Regions from separate parts of the Arthrobacter sp. AG367 genome, predicted to be linked through region 2. Evidence: predicted binding sites of a transcription regulator. Region 2 holds the regulator's gene; the other holds the start of a gene.
What was found. Region 2 encodes LexA, which represses DNA repair genes until DNA is damaged. Its sites were predicted from a motif close to TCGAACANNTGTTCGA; they were not measured.
Positions count from the first base shown of each region.

Region 1: a site for LexA is predicted at 5,231-5,246, ahead of FB478_RS15125 (LexA family transcriptional regulator). Genes of this name have one in related genera too.

Region 1 is NZ_VIVE01000005.1:254,422-262,074, reverse strand. Features, by position in the region: gene FB478_RS15150 (cyclodeaminase/cyclohydrolase family protein) at 1-112, opposite strand, end outside; gene FB478_RS15145 (alpha/beta hydrolase) at 252-1,049, shown strand; gene FB478_RS15140 (carbohydrate kinase) at 1,091-2,038, shown strand; gene FB478_RS15135 (ABC transporter substrate-binding protein) at 2,116-3,294, opposite strand; gene FB478_RS15130 (Y-family DNA polymerase) at 3,463-4,761, opposite strand; gene FB478_RS15125 (LexA family transcriptional regulator) at 4,786-5,217, opposite strand; gene FB478_RS15120 (Cof-type HAD-IIB family hydrolase) at 5,369-6,187, shown strand; gene FB478_RS15115 (hypothetical protein) at 6,299-6,562, shown strand; gene FB478_RS15110 (glycerophosphodiester phosphodiesterase) at 6,605-7,429, shown strand; gene FB478_RS15105 (hypothetical protein) at 7,426-7,653, opposite strand, start outside.
Region 2 is NZ_VIVE01000003.1:33,967-41,619, forward strand. Features, by position in the region: gene hisH (imidazole glycerol phosphate synthase subunit HisH) at 1-395, opposite strand, end outside; gene hisB (imidazoleglycerol-phosphate dehydratase HisB) at 392-1,018, opposite strand; gene FB478_RS09935 (histidinol-phosphate transaminase) at 1,080-2,198, opposite strand; gene FB478_RS09940 (LysM peptidoglycan-binding domain-containing protein) at 2,307-2,708, opposite strand; gene lexA (transcriptional repressor LexA) at 3,062-3,796, shown strand; gene FB478_RS09950 (ATP-dependent DNA helicase) at 3,875-5,935, opposite strand; gene hflX (GTPase HflX) at 5,928-7,508, opposite strand.

The DNA.
Region 1 (7,653 bases), on a different contig from region 2:
CGAGCATCAGCCCTGTCCCCGCCCCTCCGCCGGGTGAGCCTGTGGATTCCGCCAGCGCGCGCGTCCACTCTTCCACCGTTGACCCTTGGGTGGTCACTACAGGTTCCTCCATGCCAGGGACCGTGCCCAGAAAAGTGAGGGGCTAAACGGCAGGGCACGGCGGCACCGCGCGCTTCTGGCCCAGTTTTGATGGGCCTGGCCGCGGAAACACGGGGCTCTTCCGGCGATCCGGGCCGCTAAAGTGGGCCAGTGTGACGCGACGCTACCGCCATGACTACGGCGACGACCCCAGCCAGTGGGGCGAACTCTTCCTTCCCGATCTTCCGGTTGGCGGGAGGCACCGGGGCGTGGTGGTGGTCATCCACGGCGGGTACTGGCGCTCCACTTACGGGGCCGAACTGGGGGAGCCGCTGGCCAAGGACCTGGCGGAACACGGCATGGCGGCCTGGAACCTCGAGTACCGGCGTGCCGGCAACGGCGGCGGCTGGCCGGGCACCTTCCAGGACATCCTGGCCGGCATCGACAAGCTGGCCGACCTGGCAGCACCGCACGCGCTGGACCTGGGCAGAGTAGTGGCGCTGGGCCATTCCGCCGGCGGGCACCTGGCGGTGTGGGCGGCAGGCAGGAACAGGCTGGACGGGCTCGGACCCGCAGAGGGCAGCCAGGTGGAAAACAGCACGGACGGCGTCCGCCTCACCGGGGTGGTGAGCCAGTCGGGGGTCCTCAACCTGGGCGGGGCCGAGCGGCTCAGCCTCAGCGATGGTGCGGTGGCAAACCTGCTGGCCGGGCCGTCGTCGGAATTTCCCGGACGCCACCGCATGGCCGACCCCCTGGCCGCGCTGCCGCTGGACGTTCCCGTCTATGCCGTCCACGCGCTGGGGGACGACGACGTCCCCCTCAGCATGTCCACCACCTATGTTGAGGCCAGCCAGGCCGGACCCGTGCCGGCACAGCTGGTCAGGGTGCCGGGCGACCACTTCGCCCTGATCGACGTCACGGCGGAGGCGTATCTCACGTGCCGGGAACTGGTGGGCCGGCTGCTCCGCTGACACGACCTGCTGACCGGTCCGCTTTCTGGCAGAGTATGACCATGCTCACAGTGATCGGCGAAGGCCTTGTTGACGTTGTCCAGCGCGCCTCCGGCATTGAGGCCCATGTGGGCGGCAGCCCGCTGAACGTTGCCGTGGGCCTGGCCCGGCTGGACCATCCGGTGCAGTTCATCGGCCGCTACGGCCGGGACGCGTACGGCGATTCGGTGGCTGCCCACCTGCGCGCCAGTTCCGTCATGCTGCCGGTACCGCCGGATGAGTTGCCCACCAGCGTGGCCACCGCGTTGATTGACGACGACGGCGCCGCCACCTACACGTTCGACCTCACCTGGGAGCTCCCGGGCCTCGCGGACCGGCTCGGCTTCATGCTGCAGGGCACCACGCTGCTGCACACGGGTTCGATAGCCACGATGCTGATGCCTGGTGCCACCGAAGTCCTGGCCGCCGTCGAGTACGCCCACCCCTCGGCCACCATCAGTTTCGATCCCAACTGCCGGCCCAGCATCATCACCGACGTGGACTTCGCGCGGCGGCAGGCGGAGAAGTTCGTCAGCCTGGCGGACGTGGTCAAGGCCTCGGACGAGGACCTGGAATGGCTTTATCCGGGGCAGGACGTCCTGGACTCGGCGCGGAAGTGGCTGGCCCTGGGAGGCTCGGAGGGGCCGGCGCTTGTGGTGGTGACCCGGGGCGCGGATGGGCCGTGGGGAGTGTGCCGCGCCGGCGAAGCGTCCGTTCCCGCACCGAAAGTTGACGTGGCGGACACCGTGGGGGCTGGGGATTCCTTCATGGCGGCGCTGCTGTCCGGCCTGGTGGACCGGGACCTGGACGGCGCGCAGAACCGCGGGGAGCTGCGCGACCTGCCCGCCGAAGGGCTGGCCGAACTCCTTGCGCATGCTGCCCGTGCAGCGGCTGTCACGGTGTCGCGGCCGGGCGCCAACCCGCCGACGCGGGCTGAGATGGACCGGCTGGGAACGGCCGAAGAGGGCTAAGAGTCGAATGGGCTGCTCCGCAGGTGCCGTTCTGAGGACTCAAAGGACACCTGCGGAGCAACCGATGGAGGGAGGGCCTACTCCTTGCCAAGCCCCGCTGCCGCGGTCTTCCCGTCCGAGACGCTGTTGAGGGCCCGCAGATCGAAGATGCCGTTGATGTCCGCCTGCTTGGTGGTGCCGGCAGTCACGCCGTCGGCCAGGAGCTTCTGGTAGGTTCCGGCGAGCGGGTCCACGGTGAAGACGATGTTCTTCAGTGAACGGTCGATGACGTCGGCCTTCAGTTCGGCCCCGGCGGCTTCCTTGAGCGCGGCGTTGATGGCAGTTGCCTTTTCGTTGGCCGGTGCCGCGTTCAGCCACTCGACCGACTTCACATGCCCCTTCAGGAGTGCCTTGACGGTGTCCGGATGGTCGGCGGCGAACTTCCGGTTCACGATCAGGATGGTGGTGGGGAACTCGCCCGGCTTGCCGGACAGTGTGCCATCCCACAGGTCCTTTTCATCGACCAGGACCTTCGCGCCGGCCGTCAGTACCAGGCGTGACGCCCACGGTTCAGGCAACCACGCGCCGTCGAGCTTGCCGTCCTGGAACAGCTTTAGGGTCTGGGCGTTCTCGGTGGGGTTGATGGCGACGTCCCCGCTGCCGTCCACGTTGGTCTTGTAGCCCTGGGTGGCAAGCCACGCCCGGAGGGCGACGTCCTGCGTGCCGCCGAGCTGCGGCGACGCGAGCGTCCTGCCCTTCAGGTCTGCAGCGGAGCCGATTTCCGGCTTGACCACCAGCTGTGCGCCGCCGGCCGCGGCACCGGCGATGATGTTGACGGATTCGCCCTGGCTCTTCACGAAGGAGTTGATGGCCGGGTTCGGGCCGATGTAGGTGGCGTCGATGGCGCCGGCGTTCAGCGCTTCGATGGCTGCGGGGCCGGCGTTGAACACCTGGGTGCTGAGCTTGGTGCTGCCCAGTTCATCGGCGATGAAGCCCTTGCTGACCCCTACCAGGGCGGGGGCGTGGGTGACGTTGCCGAAGTAGCCAAGCTTCAGCTCGGCCGCCGGGTTGCCGGCGGGCGCCACGTCGGCTGCCGGTGCAGCGGTGCCGTTGTTGACGGCGGAGGCGACGGCGGCACCCCCGCCGATCAGGGCCAGCGCGGCTGCCGCGATGCCGATTTTGAGGCCGAGCGGGCGCTGGGGCTTGGCTGACCCGCCGGCGACGATGCGGGTGGATGCTTGCTGGTTTTGCGGACTCTTGTCCTGCGGGTTTGCCATGGGGAAATCCTTTGCTGGGGCTGATGCTGAGACGAGATTACGGAGCGCCCGGCGGCCCCACAATCATTCGTGTCGCAGTGGTTCACGGGGAGACGCGAAGCCTCAATGCGGCGTAGCAGGGCGTTAAAAATCGTCGCGGAGCGTCTTGATTCGGCCCTCCTGGTGCCCCTACGCGGCCTTCACCAGGGGGAGCTCGTCCCAGTGCGTGGTGTAACGGGGCGAACGCATGTCCCGCTTCATGGTCCAGTCCAGGCCCGACTTGATGCCCGCATGCCCCAGCCCGATGGACCCCCGTCCAAACCGGCGGCTCACATCCTCAAGCAATGGCCCGATGCCGCGTTCCTCGTGCCGGTTCTCGAACAGTTCGAGCGGGGGCTGGTTTCCCGTGGGCCGCAGGTCGGTGAGCATCAGGCCCGCTTTGGCATATTTCAGTCCATCCCGGATATTGGGCAGCAGCGCGTGGGCGGCTTTGGTGAGCAGGAGTGGATCCGCGGTGGGCATGGGCAACGAGACGCAGACCGAAGGGTAGGCCTGTTCGTAATCCCTGAAGGGGGACGTGGCAGCGAAGGCCGTCAGCACTTTCGCCTGCAGTCCGTGCTTGGACAGCCTGGCGCTCGCCTGCTGCCCGTAGATGCTCAGAACCTCGCGCAGGCCGGCGGCGGTGGTCACGGGAGTGGCGAAGGAACGGGAAAATATCAGCTGGTCGCGGCCGACGCGCTCCTCCTCCATGGGAATGCACGGGGTGCCGCGCAGTTCCAGGACGGTGCGCATCAGCACCACCGAAAACTTGTCCCTGATCGCCACCGGATCCGCCCGGACCAGGTCCAGCACGGTGAAGATGCCCAACACGTTGAGCCGCTTCATCAGCCGCCCGGCAATGCCCCACACCTCGTCCACCGGCAACCGGCCCATGAGGGCCTCGCGAACGTCGGCCGGGACCGACTCCCAGAGGCAGACCCCGCCAAAAGCGGCGTTGTTCTTGGCCCACTTGTTGCAGAGCTTTGCCAGGGTCTTGGTGGGGGCGATGCCCACGCAGACCGGCACCCCCACGTGCCGCCGCACGGCCTCTTTCATCCTGCGGCCCAGGGCCAGCAGCTCGTCGGGTTTTCCCTTCACGCCCAGGAACGCTTCGTCGATGCTGTACACCTCCAGCCACGCCGAGTACCTGCCCAGCAGCTCCATCACCCGGGAGCTGATGTCCCCGTAGAGCTCATAGTTGCTGGACTTCGCCACCAGGCCCCACTCCTTGGCCCGCGGCGCGAGCTTGAACCAGGGCTCGCCGGTGGCGATGCCCAGGGCCTTCGCCTCGGGGGAGCGGGTCACCGCGCAGCCATCATTGTTGGACAGCACCACCAGCGGGCGACCCTCCAGGGAGGGGTCGAAGGCGCGCTCCGCGGAGGCGTAGAAGCAGTTGACATCCACGTGGGCGATCTGCGGCATCCGCCGCATGAGCACCGGCTTAGGCATGCTGCTCCTCAAACATGGAATACCTCAGACATGGTGCAGGCACCTGGTGGCGACACCCCAGATGGTCAGCTCGGACAGGGCGGGGACGTGGATATCCGGATATTTGGGGTTCTCCGCCTGCAGCACCACGCCGGTGCCGGTGATGCGGAGGCGCTTAACCGTCAGCTCCCCGTCCAGCACCGCAATCACCACGCACCCGTCCTTCGGCTCCAGTGCCCGGTTCACGATCAGTTCGTCACCGTCGCTGATGCCGGCGCCCTCCATGGAGTCCCCGGTGACCCGGACCACGAAGGTGCTGGTGATGTCCTTGATGAGGTGCGCGTTCAAGTCGATCCGCCCGTCAAAGTAGTCCTGCGCAGGAGACGGAAACCCTGCCGCCACCGCCACGGGGGAGATCAGCACCGAGAATAACGAGGCGCCCGCATCTATCACGCGGGGACCGATAATAACGCCCACAACACACCCTTATTCGAATATATGTTCGATAGTTTCAGTGTAGACCCGGAGGCTGACAACGGCACCACCCCGGCCGTCCCTGGACAGCCCGCGGACCCGAAGCGGCCGCCCTGGCGGCGACGGTGCGCAAACCCCCACGTAGACTGGCATCATGCGGCTGGTAGCAAGCGATATTGACGGAACGATCCTTGGGCACGACGGAAAAATCAGCCCCCGCACCATCCGCGCCTTCCACGCCTGCCGCGATGCCGGCGTCGAGCTCGTGTTTGTCACGGGCCGTCCGCCGCGCTGGCTGCACCCCCTCGAGGAGCAGCTGGGCCACACGGGACGGGTGATCTGCTCCAACGGTGCCGTGGTCTGGGACCTGGAGGCGGACCGCCTGGTCTCCGCCCGCACCCTGGCGATCCACACCGTCCTGGAGGTCCGCGGCATCATCAAGGCGCTCCGCCCCGCGGCCCTGTTCGCAGCGGAAACGCTCACCGGATTCCATCTGGAACCGGGCTTCATCGAAAATGAATCCAGCGAGCTGCTGGCCGAATTCACCCCGGCCCCGCTGAAGGACACGCTCACCAGTGACGATTCGGTGGTCAAATTCCTTGCCATCGTCCGCGACGGCACACCCGATGATTTCCTCGCCGAGGTGGCACCCGCCGTCGAGCACCTGGCCGCGACGACCCACTCCTCGCCCGGCGTTGCCATGCTGGAACTCTCCCTGCCGGGGGTCAACAAGGCCGTTACCCTGGCCGAGTACGCTTCGGGGCTGGGCATTGACGCCGCGGATGTGGTGGCCTTCGGCGACATGCCCAATGACATCGAGATGCTCCGGTGGGCGGGTCACGGCTATGCCATGGCCAGCGGCCATCCGGAGGCCATCCGCGCGGCGGGGCAGCAGGCACCGCATTTTGACGACGACGGCGTGGCCCAGGTTTTGGAGGCGCGGCTCGCCTCCCTGGGCGTCCAGTTTTCCTGACCGCAGCAGCCCCCCGTATTCACAGCTGCCGCTCACCTGGCGTTTACCTTCGCCCCCTAGCGTGAACCATGGAAAGCAGGCACCACTTACGCCGGCTCATAGGGGGCAACCATGGCAAGGAACGTCAAACAGCACATGGCCGATGGGCCGCACCGGCCAGCAACCCCGGCTCCGCACTGGAAGCAGCTGCACCAGGGCGACCGGGTCCGCGTCCTGCTGTCGCCCGGTTTTGAGGCAGGCGGCGTGGTGGACACCATCACCGCCGACCACACGGCAGTCTGGGTCCACCTGGACGGCGGCCGCGGCCGGACGCTCCTGCACTGCGGCGACGGGGTGGACATTGTGCCATGCAGGGAAACCGACTGCGCTGACTGACCCGCCGGCCCCAACCCCGCGCGGCTCGGGTACGCTCACATTGTGACCCTGCCCTTTTTCGAGCACAAGGACGACGCCGGGCGGCAGCTACCCATCGCCATGGCCCACCGCGGGTTCTCGGCTGAGGGGCTGGAAAACTCGATGGCCGCGTTCCGCTCCGGCGTCGAACTGGGCTTCCGGTACCTGGAAACGGACGTGCACACCACGGCCGACGGCGTGCTGCTGCTCTTCCACGATGAAGCCCTGGACCGCCTGACCGACGGCAGCGGCCGCGTGGCGGACCTGCCGGCCGCGGACGTCGCCAAGGCCAGGATCAACGGCCGCGAGCCCATCCCCACGTTCGATGAATTGGTGACCCAGCTGCCACACGCCCGGCTGAACCTGGACGTCAAGGACTGGGGCTCCGTCCACAGCACGGCCGCCGCCATCGAGCGGCACCAAGTGCACCAGCGCGTGCTGGTCACCAGTTTTTCGGACCGTCGACGGCGGGCGGTGCTGAAACTGCTCAGCCGGCCGGTTGCCTCCTCCGCCGGCGTGTCCTCCAATGCCCTATTCACCCTGCTGGGCCCCGTGCTTCCACGCCCGGTGTTCCACCGGCTCATGCGCCGGGTGCTCAGGGACGTCCATGCGCTGCAGGTCCCCGTCCGCTATGGACGGATCCCTGTGGTCACCGCCGGGTTCATCTGCCGCGCCCACGCCCTTGGCCTGGCGGTGCACGTCTGGACCATCAACGATGCCGCGGAAATGCACCGCCTCCTCGACCTTGGCGCGGACGGCATCGTCACGGACCGCGCGGACCTGCTTCGCGAAGTGCTCATGGAGCGCGGGGAGTGGCCGCAGGGCCACCCGCATGCGCCGGGTTCCTAGCCTCCGGACGGCGCGGTGGCGTCGCCGGTAAGGCCGTCGCGGTCCGCCTGGCCAGGGTCAGTTTCGTCGGTGTCACCGCCCAGGGGGCGGTTGGAGACCGGTGCCGGGGGAGCGCCTGTCTTGAGGCCGGGCGCCTTCTGCTTCTCCGCCTCCATGGCATTTGAACCTTCACTCAGGGACGAGTGGACTTCCACGCCGTCATTGGGGTTCGTGGGGTCGGGCAC
Region 2 (7,653 bases):
TTGCCGGGCCATTCGCCAATGCCTTCGGCTTCGGTGCCGTGTTCCACTCCGGCTTCAAAAAGGACCTGGAGGCCCACGCAGATTCCAAGCACGGGGCGTCCGCCTGCCACCCGCCTGCCGATCAGCCTGATGCCGTCCACGGCCTTGAGTTCGCGCATGACGGTCTCGAACGCACCTACGCCCGGAACCACCAGGCCGTCCGCGTTCAGTACATCCTCGGGCTTGGCGCTCAGGACTACTTCCGCGCCGGCACGTTCCAGTGCCCGGACTGCGGACCTGACGTTCCCGGAACCGTAATCGAGCACGGTGACCGTGGGTTTGCCCTCAGGTGAAGGCAGCTTGCCTGATGCTGACGGATCGATGATCGCCCCGTCTTTGAGGACCTGGCCGCTCACAGCGCCCCCTTGGTGGAGGGGATGCCTTCAACCCGGGGATCGGGTTCGACGGCGGCGCGGAGGGCGCGGGCGAAGGCTTTGAACTGTGCCTCGACGATGTGGTGCGGGTCCCGTCCGGCCAGCACGTTCATGTGCAGGCAGATGCCGGCGTGCAGTGTGATGGCTTCGAAGACGTGGCGGGTCAGGGAACCGGTGAAGTGGCCGCCGATCAGATGGTACTCCTGCCCGGCCGGCTCGCCCCCGTGCACCAGGTACGGGCGTCCGGACACGTCCACCACAGCGTTCGCAAGCGCTTCGTCCAGCGGAACGGTGGCCTCACCGAACCGGCGGATCCCGGCCTTGTTCCCGAGGGCGGTCCGCAGGACCTCGCCGAAGGTGATGGCCACGTCCTCAACAGTGTGGTGGACGTCGATGTGGGTGTCACCCGTGGCCTTGACCGTCATGTCGATCAGGGAGTGCTTGCACAGGGCCGTGAGCATGTGGTCGTAGAACGGCACGGAGGTATCGATGTCCGATACGCCGGTTCCATCGAGGTTGATCTCCACGAGCACGGAGGACTCGCTGGTGGCACGCTCCATGCGGGCGGTCCGGGCCGCAGCCGTATTCGATCCGGTGGGACTCATGGTGAAGGATCCTTTGTGGGAGAAGAAGTAGTTCAAGGCGCCCAGCGCCGCAGTATCAAGTCTAGGCGGGAAGCGCGGCCTGGCCCGCAAGGATGCGTTCCAGGGAGGTAAGGAAGGCTGTGGTTTCCGCCTCAGTGCCTGCGGTGACCCGAAGGTGGCCGGGGATGCCCACGTCGCGGATGAGCACTCCGGCGTCCAGCAGCTCCTGCCATACCTGGTGCGGATTTTCCAGGCCCCCGAAGAACACGTAGTTGGAGTCCGAGGCGGCAGGCTTGAGGCCCATCCTGGTCAGTTCGGCCACAATGCGGTCCCGCTGCGCCTTGATGTCCTGGACATCGGCCATCAGTGCCTCGCGGTGTTGGAGCGCGGCCAGTGCGGTTGCCTGGGTAATCGCGGACAGGTGGTACGGAAGGCGCACCAGCCGCAGGGCATCGGTGACCTCCGGGGCCGCGGCCATGTAGCCGAGGCGGGCGCCGGCGAGTGCGAAGGCCTTGCTCATGGTGCGGGAAACTATCAGCCGCTCCCGGCCGGGCAGCAGGGTCAGGGCGCTGGGCGTGCCGTCATGCGCGAACTCGTGGTAGGCCTCGTCGACGATCACCACGGTCTGGCTGTCCTCGCCGGCGTCATAGACAGCCTCCACAACGTCAAGCCCCAGGCCGGTCCCCGTGGGGTTGTTGGGCGAGCAGAGGAAGACGATGTTGGGCCGCAGCTCCTCGACCTGCCGGGCGGCGGATTCGGCGCTCAGGTCGTAGCCTTCCGAGCGCACTCCCGTGATGTATTGGGTGTCGGTTCCGCTGGCGAGCAGGGGGTACATGGAGTACGTGGGTGGAAAGCCCAGGGCGGTGCGGCCGGGGCCGCCGAAGGCCTGGAGGATCTGCTGCAGGACCTCGTTGGAGCCGTTGGCTGCCCAGAGGTTTGATTCGTCGAGCCCGTGCCCCAGGTATTCCGCGAGAGCTTTCCGCAGGTCGGTGAATTCCCTGTCCGGGTACCGGTTGAGGCCTGCAGCTGCTTCCGTGACCGCCGCGCTGATGGCGGCGCGCACGTCCGCCGGAACACCATGGGTGTTCTCATTGACGTTCAGCAAAATGGGAACGTCCAGTTGGGGTGCCCCGTAGGGGGTCAGCCCGCGAAGATTGCTGCGGAGGGGAAGTCGGTTCAGACGCTCTAGCTGGTCGTTCACCTGAACAGTTTAGTTGCCGCGGCAACTACCGGAAAATGTGACGGATTCTGTTCGCCACCGGCGTTGCTGTCCCGGTCATCTTTCTCAAAGGCCAACACCAGGTGCCGCTCAGTGCGTGGGGACGAACAGCTGCTGCCCCGGCAGCACAGCGGCGGCCGGAAGGTTGTTGAGCTGGACGATGTCCGCCACCACGTCCCGGGCATCGCGGTCCGGAGCAACAGCGCCTGCGATGCTCCACAACGACTGGCCCGCCTGCACCGTCACGGTGACCGTCGGCGTCACGGCCAAATCCGCAGCTGAATCGGATGCCTTGGCCGGTGCGTTGAAAAGTCCGGACAGGGACAGCAGGAGTACCGCGAGGAGCACAAGCGGAACTCCGATCAGGACGATCCGCCCCCGGCGGGTCAGCCGCAGGGGCGCTGCTGACGGCGTCCGGCGCTGCGAGGGCTTCCGGGTCTGCAGGGAAACGCGGTGCGTAGGTGAAACCTGGTGAAGAGATAAAGCTGACATGAACTAAGCCCTCCTGGACCTGCCGTGCTGCCCGGGTGTCCGCCCGCTGCCGCCCTGCCGTTCACACCGTGTCCGGAGCTCCTCCGGCCATGTTTTCGAACGGGGCAATCGCTGGTTAGAACACATGTTCGAACTTTGCTTGTTAAGTTTTAGCACCTATCAACGAACAATGTCGAGACTCGCTAGAACAAATGTTTGAAAAAGCAATGTGGCTGGCCTAGCTTTGAACCAAAGAACAACCACCACTGAAGTTGAACAGCAGGGTCTGACAATGACAGTGGGAGTCCTTCCGGCGGCGCTGTGGAACAGGCCGCAACGGAAGATCCGGCGGCAAGCGAAAGGCATTGGCGAATATGGCAGCAGCAGCCGCCGGGGGCAGGACCGCCCCGCAACCCAGGAAGACCGCCAAGGGCTTGACCCCCCGGCAGAAGAAGATCCTCGAAACCATCCAGCGCTCGGTCAATGACAACGGCTACCCGCCCTCCATGCGGGAGATCGGCGACACGGTTGGCCTGGCCAGCCTGTCCAGCGTGACCCACCAGCTCTCGCAGCTGGAGAAGCTGGGTTACCTGCGGCGCGACCCCAAACGGCCGCGGGCCATGGAGGTGCTGATGCCCCTCACGCTGGACAGCGGAAGCAATGCCGCCGGCGCCTCCCCCGCGCCGCAGGCCACGGGCGGCGGTGCCACGGTAACGGAGCTGCCCACCGCGCTGGATACGGCCATGGTTCCGCTGGTTGGCCGGATTGCTGCCGGCGGTCCCATCCTCGCTGAGCAGCTCGTGGAGGATGTCATGCCGCTCCCCCGCCAGCTGGTCGGCCAGGGCGAGCTCTTCATGCTTAGGGTGGCCGGCGACTCCATGGTGGATGCCGCCATCTGTGACGGTGACTGGGTGGTGGTGCGGCGCCAGGCGGACGCAGCCAACGGGGACATCGTTGCTGCCCTGCTGGATGACGAGGCAACCGTCAAGACATTCCGCCAGCGCGACGGCCACACCTGGCTGCTGCCCCAAAACACGCAGTACGAACCCATTCTGGGCGACCATGCCACCATCATGGGCAAGGTTGTCTCGGTCCTGCGTTCCCTCTGACCGGGTCTCCCGCGAAGGGACGGCCTGCCGGAAATTGCACGGCGGCTGCCCCCGCTGGCGTCGTTCGCCTGCCGGGCCCTACGTGGCCGCGTCCGCGCCCAGCCTGGCCAATGCCGCCAGCGCCTTGCTGCGGTCCGTGGTAGCCCAGAACGGCGGCAGAGCGCCGCGGAGGAATCCGGCGTAGCGCTCTGTTGCCAGCCGGGAATCCAGAACGGCCACCACGCCCTTGTCTCCCGTGGACCGGATCAGGCGGCCGGCACCCTGGGCCAGCCTGATGGCGGCATGCGTGGCCGAGACGGACATGAAGCCGTTTCCGCCGGCCTGGGCCACGGCACGCGAACGCGCGGTCATCAGCGGATCATCCGGCCTGGGGAACGGGATGCGGTCGATCACCACCAGGCGGCAGGAGCCTCCCGGAACGTCAACCCCCTGCCACAGGGACATAGTCCCGAAGAGGCAGGTGTCCGGTTCGTCGGCGAACTGCTTCACCAAAGCGGTCATGGTCGACTCGCCCTGGCAGAGGACAGTCACATCGAGCTTCGGCCGCAGGGCGTCGGCAGCCTCTTCGGCAGCCCGTCGGGATGAAAACAGGCAGAGGGCACCCCCGCCGGACGCTTTGATGAGCGCTTCCAGTTCCTCCAGCGCCTCCGGCGAAACGCCGCGGCCCGGCTTTGGCAGGTGGCCGGCCACGTAGAGGATGCCCTGTTTCGGGTAGTCGAAGGGCGAGCCGACATCCACACCCGTCCAGCTGGGTGCGCCGTCGCCGATAAGGCCCAGTCCCCCGGCCGCGGGTTCAAATGCCGAGCCAATGGCGAGGGTTGCGGACGTCAGCACGACGGTGTGCCCGGCGAAGAGTCCTTCCCGGAGCCTGCCTGCCACGGACAGCGGCGCGATGTTGACCAGCACCGGGGCATTGTCATCGGGCTGGGAATATCCCTGGCCGGGATCGAACGTGCCGGCCCGGGAAAACCACACGACCTCGCGGTTTTCACGGGCAGCAATAAGCCGCTCACACAATTCCAGGATGAGCATGAGGCGGGACCGGGCCAGCTGGCGGCCGCCGTCGGCCGTGGCGTTGCTGTCCCCCTTGGAATCGGACAACGCGGCCCGGCACGCCTCCCGCAACTGGTCCATGCAGTCCAGCTGTTCGTCGTTCAGCCCGTTGGGAAGCAGGCCGCTGGGCGCACCGGCGAGGGCCAGTTCAAGGTTTGCGGCTGCGGCGTTCAGCGCGTCCACCGTGATGGCGGTATGTTTGCGGGCGCCGGAAGCGGCAGCGTGGACCATGGCCACCGACAGCTGACCGGACACGGCTCCGGTGACCCGGTCCTGCAACTCGTGCGCTTCATCCACCACCACGACGTCGTACTCGGGCAGGACTGCAAGTCCTTCGAAGGCGCTGACGGCCAGCATGGCGTGATTCGTCACCACCACATCTGCCTCGGCTGCGTCCTGCCGGGCCAGCTCGCTGAAGCACTCGGCGGCCATGGGGCACTTTTGGGCCCCCAGGCACTCCATGGAAGTGACGGAGACCTGGCGCCAGGCACGGTCCGTCACACCCGGCAGGAGCTCATCCCGGTCCCCGGTGGCCGTCTTCTCCGCCCACTCGCGGAGCCGCACCACCTCCTTGCCAAGCTGGGACGAGGGTCCGCCCACGGAGGCGGCAAAGTGCGGGACGCTGGTGTCTTCGCCCAAAGAGAAAAGCTGACCCTCGGAAGGCTCCTCGGAGGGGAACCCGCCTTCCAGTTTGTGCCGGCAGACATAGTTTGACCGGCCTTTCACCAAGGCAACCTTGACCGGCCGTTCCAGGGCCGGGGTGATGTTCTTCAGCAGCCGCGGCAGGTCCCTGCCAACAATCTGGGTTTGCAGGGCCAGCGTGGCCGTGGACACCAGAGCGGGCTTGTTGCTCTCCAGGGCGTGGGCGATGAGCGGCACCAGGTAGGCCAGCGACTTGCCCGTGCCCGTGCCCGCCTGGACCAGCAGGTGGTTGCCGGTTTTGATGGCCCGGGCCACCTGCCGGGCCATCTCGTGTTGTCCGGTGCGGCTTTGTCCGCCCATGCCGGCGACGGCGCGGTCGAGCAGTTCGATGACGAACTGCTCGCCGGCCGTCTGCGCGGTTTCGCCGGCGGCGGGGTCACTCATTGACGATGAATGGTTCCAGTTCGGACGCCAGGCCCTCGCGGACCTTCACCGCAGCCCTGGTACCTGCCTCAACGTGGTCAACGCTGAGGATTTCAGCGTCGGACTCATGGAGCTTGCTGACCAGGTCTCCGCGGTCATACGGGATGAGGAGTTCCATCTTGACCGAAGGCCGGGGAATGGCTTCGCTGATGGCCTTCAGCAGTTCCGGGATGCCCTCACCCGTCCGGGCCGAGACCACCACATGCCGCGGTTCGCGCTGCTTCAGGCGCTCCACCACGAACGGGTCAGCTGCATCAGCCTTGTTCAGCACGATGATCTCCGGCACCTTGCGGGCATCAACTTCGCTGAAGACCTTCCGGACGGCGGCGATCTGCCCTTCGGGGTCCGGATGCGACACGTCCACCACGTGCAGGATCAGATCCGAGTCCGCCACTTCCTCGAGGGTCGAACGGAAGGCCTCCACCAGCTGGGTGGGCAGCGAACGGACGAATCCGACGGTGTCGGCCAGGGTGTATCCCAGGCCGTCCGCGGTTTCCGCCTTGCGGACGGTGGGATCCAGGGTGGCGAACAGTGCGTTCTCCACGAGGACTCCGGCGTCCGTAAGCCGGTTCAGCAGTGAGGACTTGCCGGCGTTGGTATACCCGGCAATCGCCACGGAGGGCACTTCATTACGACGGCGGTTGGCCCGCTTGGTCTCGCGTGCCGGCTTCATTGCGGCGATTTCACGCCGCAGCTTCGCCATGCGGGTACGGATCCGGCGCCGGTCCAACTCGATCTTGGTTTCACCAGGACCTCGGGAGCCCATGCCGGCGGCAGCGCCACCCACCTGGCCACCGGCCTGGCGGGACATCGACTCACCCCAGCCGCGGAGGCGCGGAAGCAGGTACTCGAGCTGCGCGAGCTCCACCTGCGCTTTGCCTTCACGGCTCTTGGCATGCTGGGCGAAGATGTCAAGGATCAGCGCCGTGCGGTCGATGACCTTGACCTTAACGATGTCCTCAAGTCCGCGGCGCTGGGAAGGCGCAAGTTCAGCGTCCACCACCACCGTGTCCGCGCCCGTGGACATGACGATGTCCTTGAGCTCCAGTGCCTTGCCTGACCCCAGGAAGGTTCCCGGGTCCGGCTTGTCACGGCGTTGCACCATGCCATCCAGGACCTCCGAACCGGCGGTCTCGGCGAGGGCTGCCAGCTCACGCAGCGAGTTTTCGGCGTCGGCAAGCGTTCCCTCGGACCAAATCCCGGCCAGGACCACGCGCTCCAGGCGCAGCTGGCGGTATTCAACCTCGGTGACGTCTTCGAGCTCGGTGGACAGGCCTGCCCTTCGGCGCAGCGCGCGCCGTTCCTCGAGGTCCTGCTGGTCGCCGTCGTATGTTGAGTGTTCTTCGTCGAGCCGGGAAATGGCCTGCGCCTTGCCGAGCACCGCTTTTCCATTGCCGCTGCTCTCACCGCCGGGCGTGCTGACAGTCTTGGCCGGGACGTCCTTGGCGAGGATCCGGTCGATAACAGCCTGGATTTCCTGCGGACTCATGTCCTGGGCGGCTGGATCGGAACCGGTGTTGGGCTGGCTGGTCATGGTCTCCTTTGAAGATTCGGCAATTCCAGAATAGTGCTGATTGCTTGGAAGTTGGAACGTATTCGCGCTGGGCTGACGGCCTGCGGTCATGCAATTCTCCTGGTTGTCTCGCGGCCGGCTGCGATGCCGGGGCCGGGATGCCGCG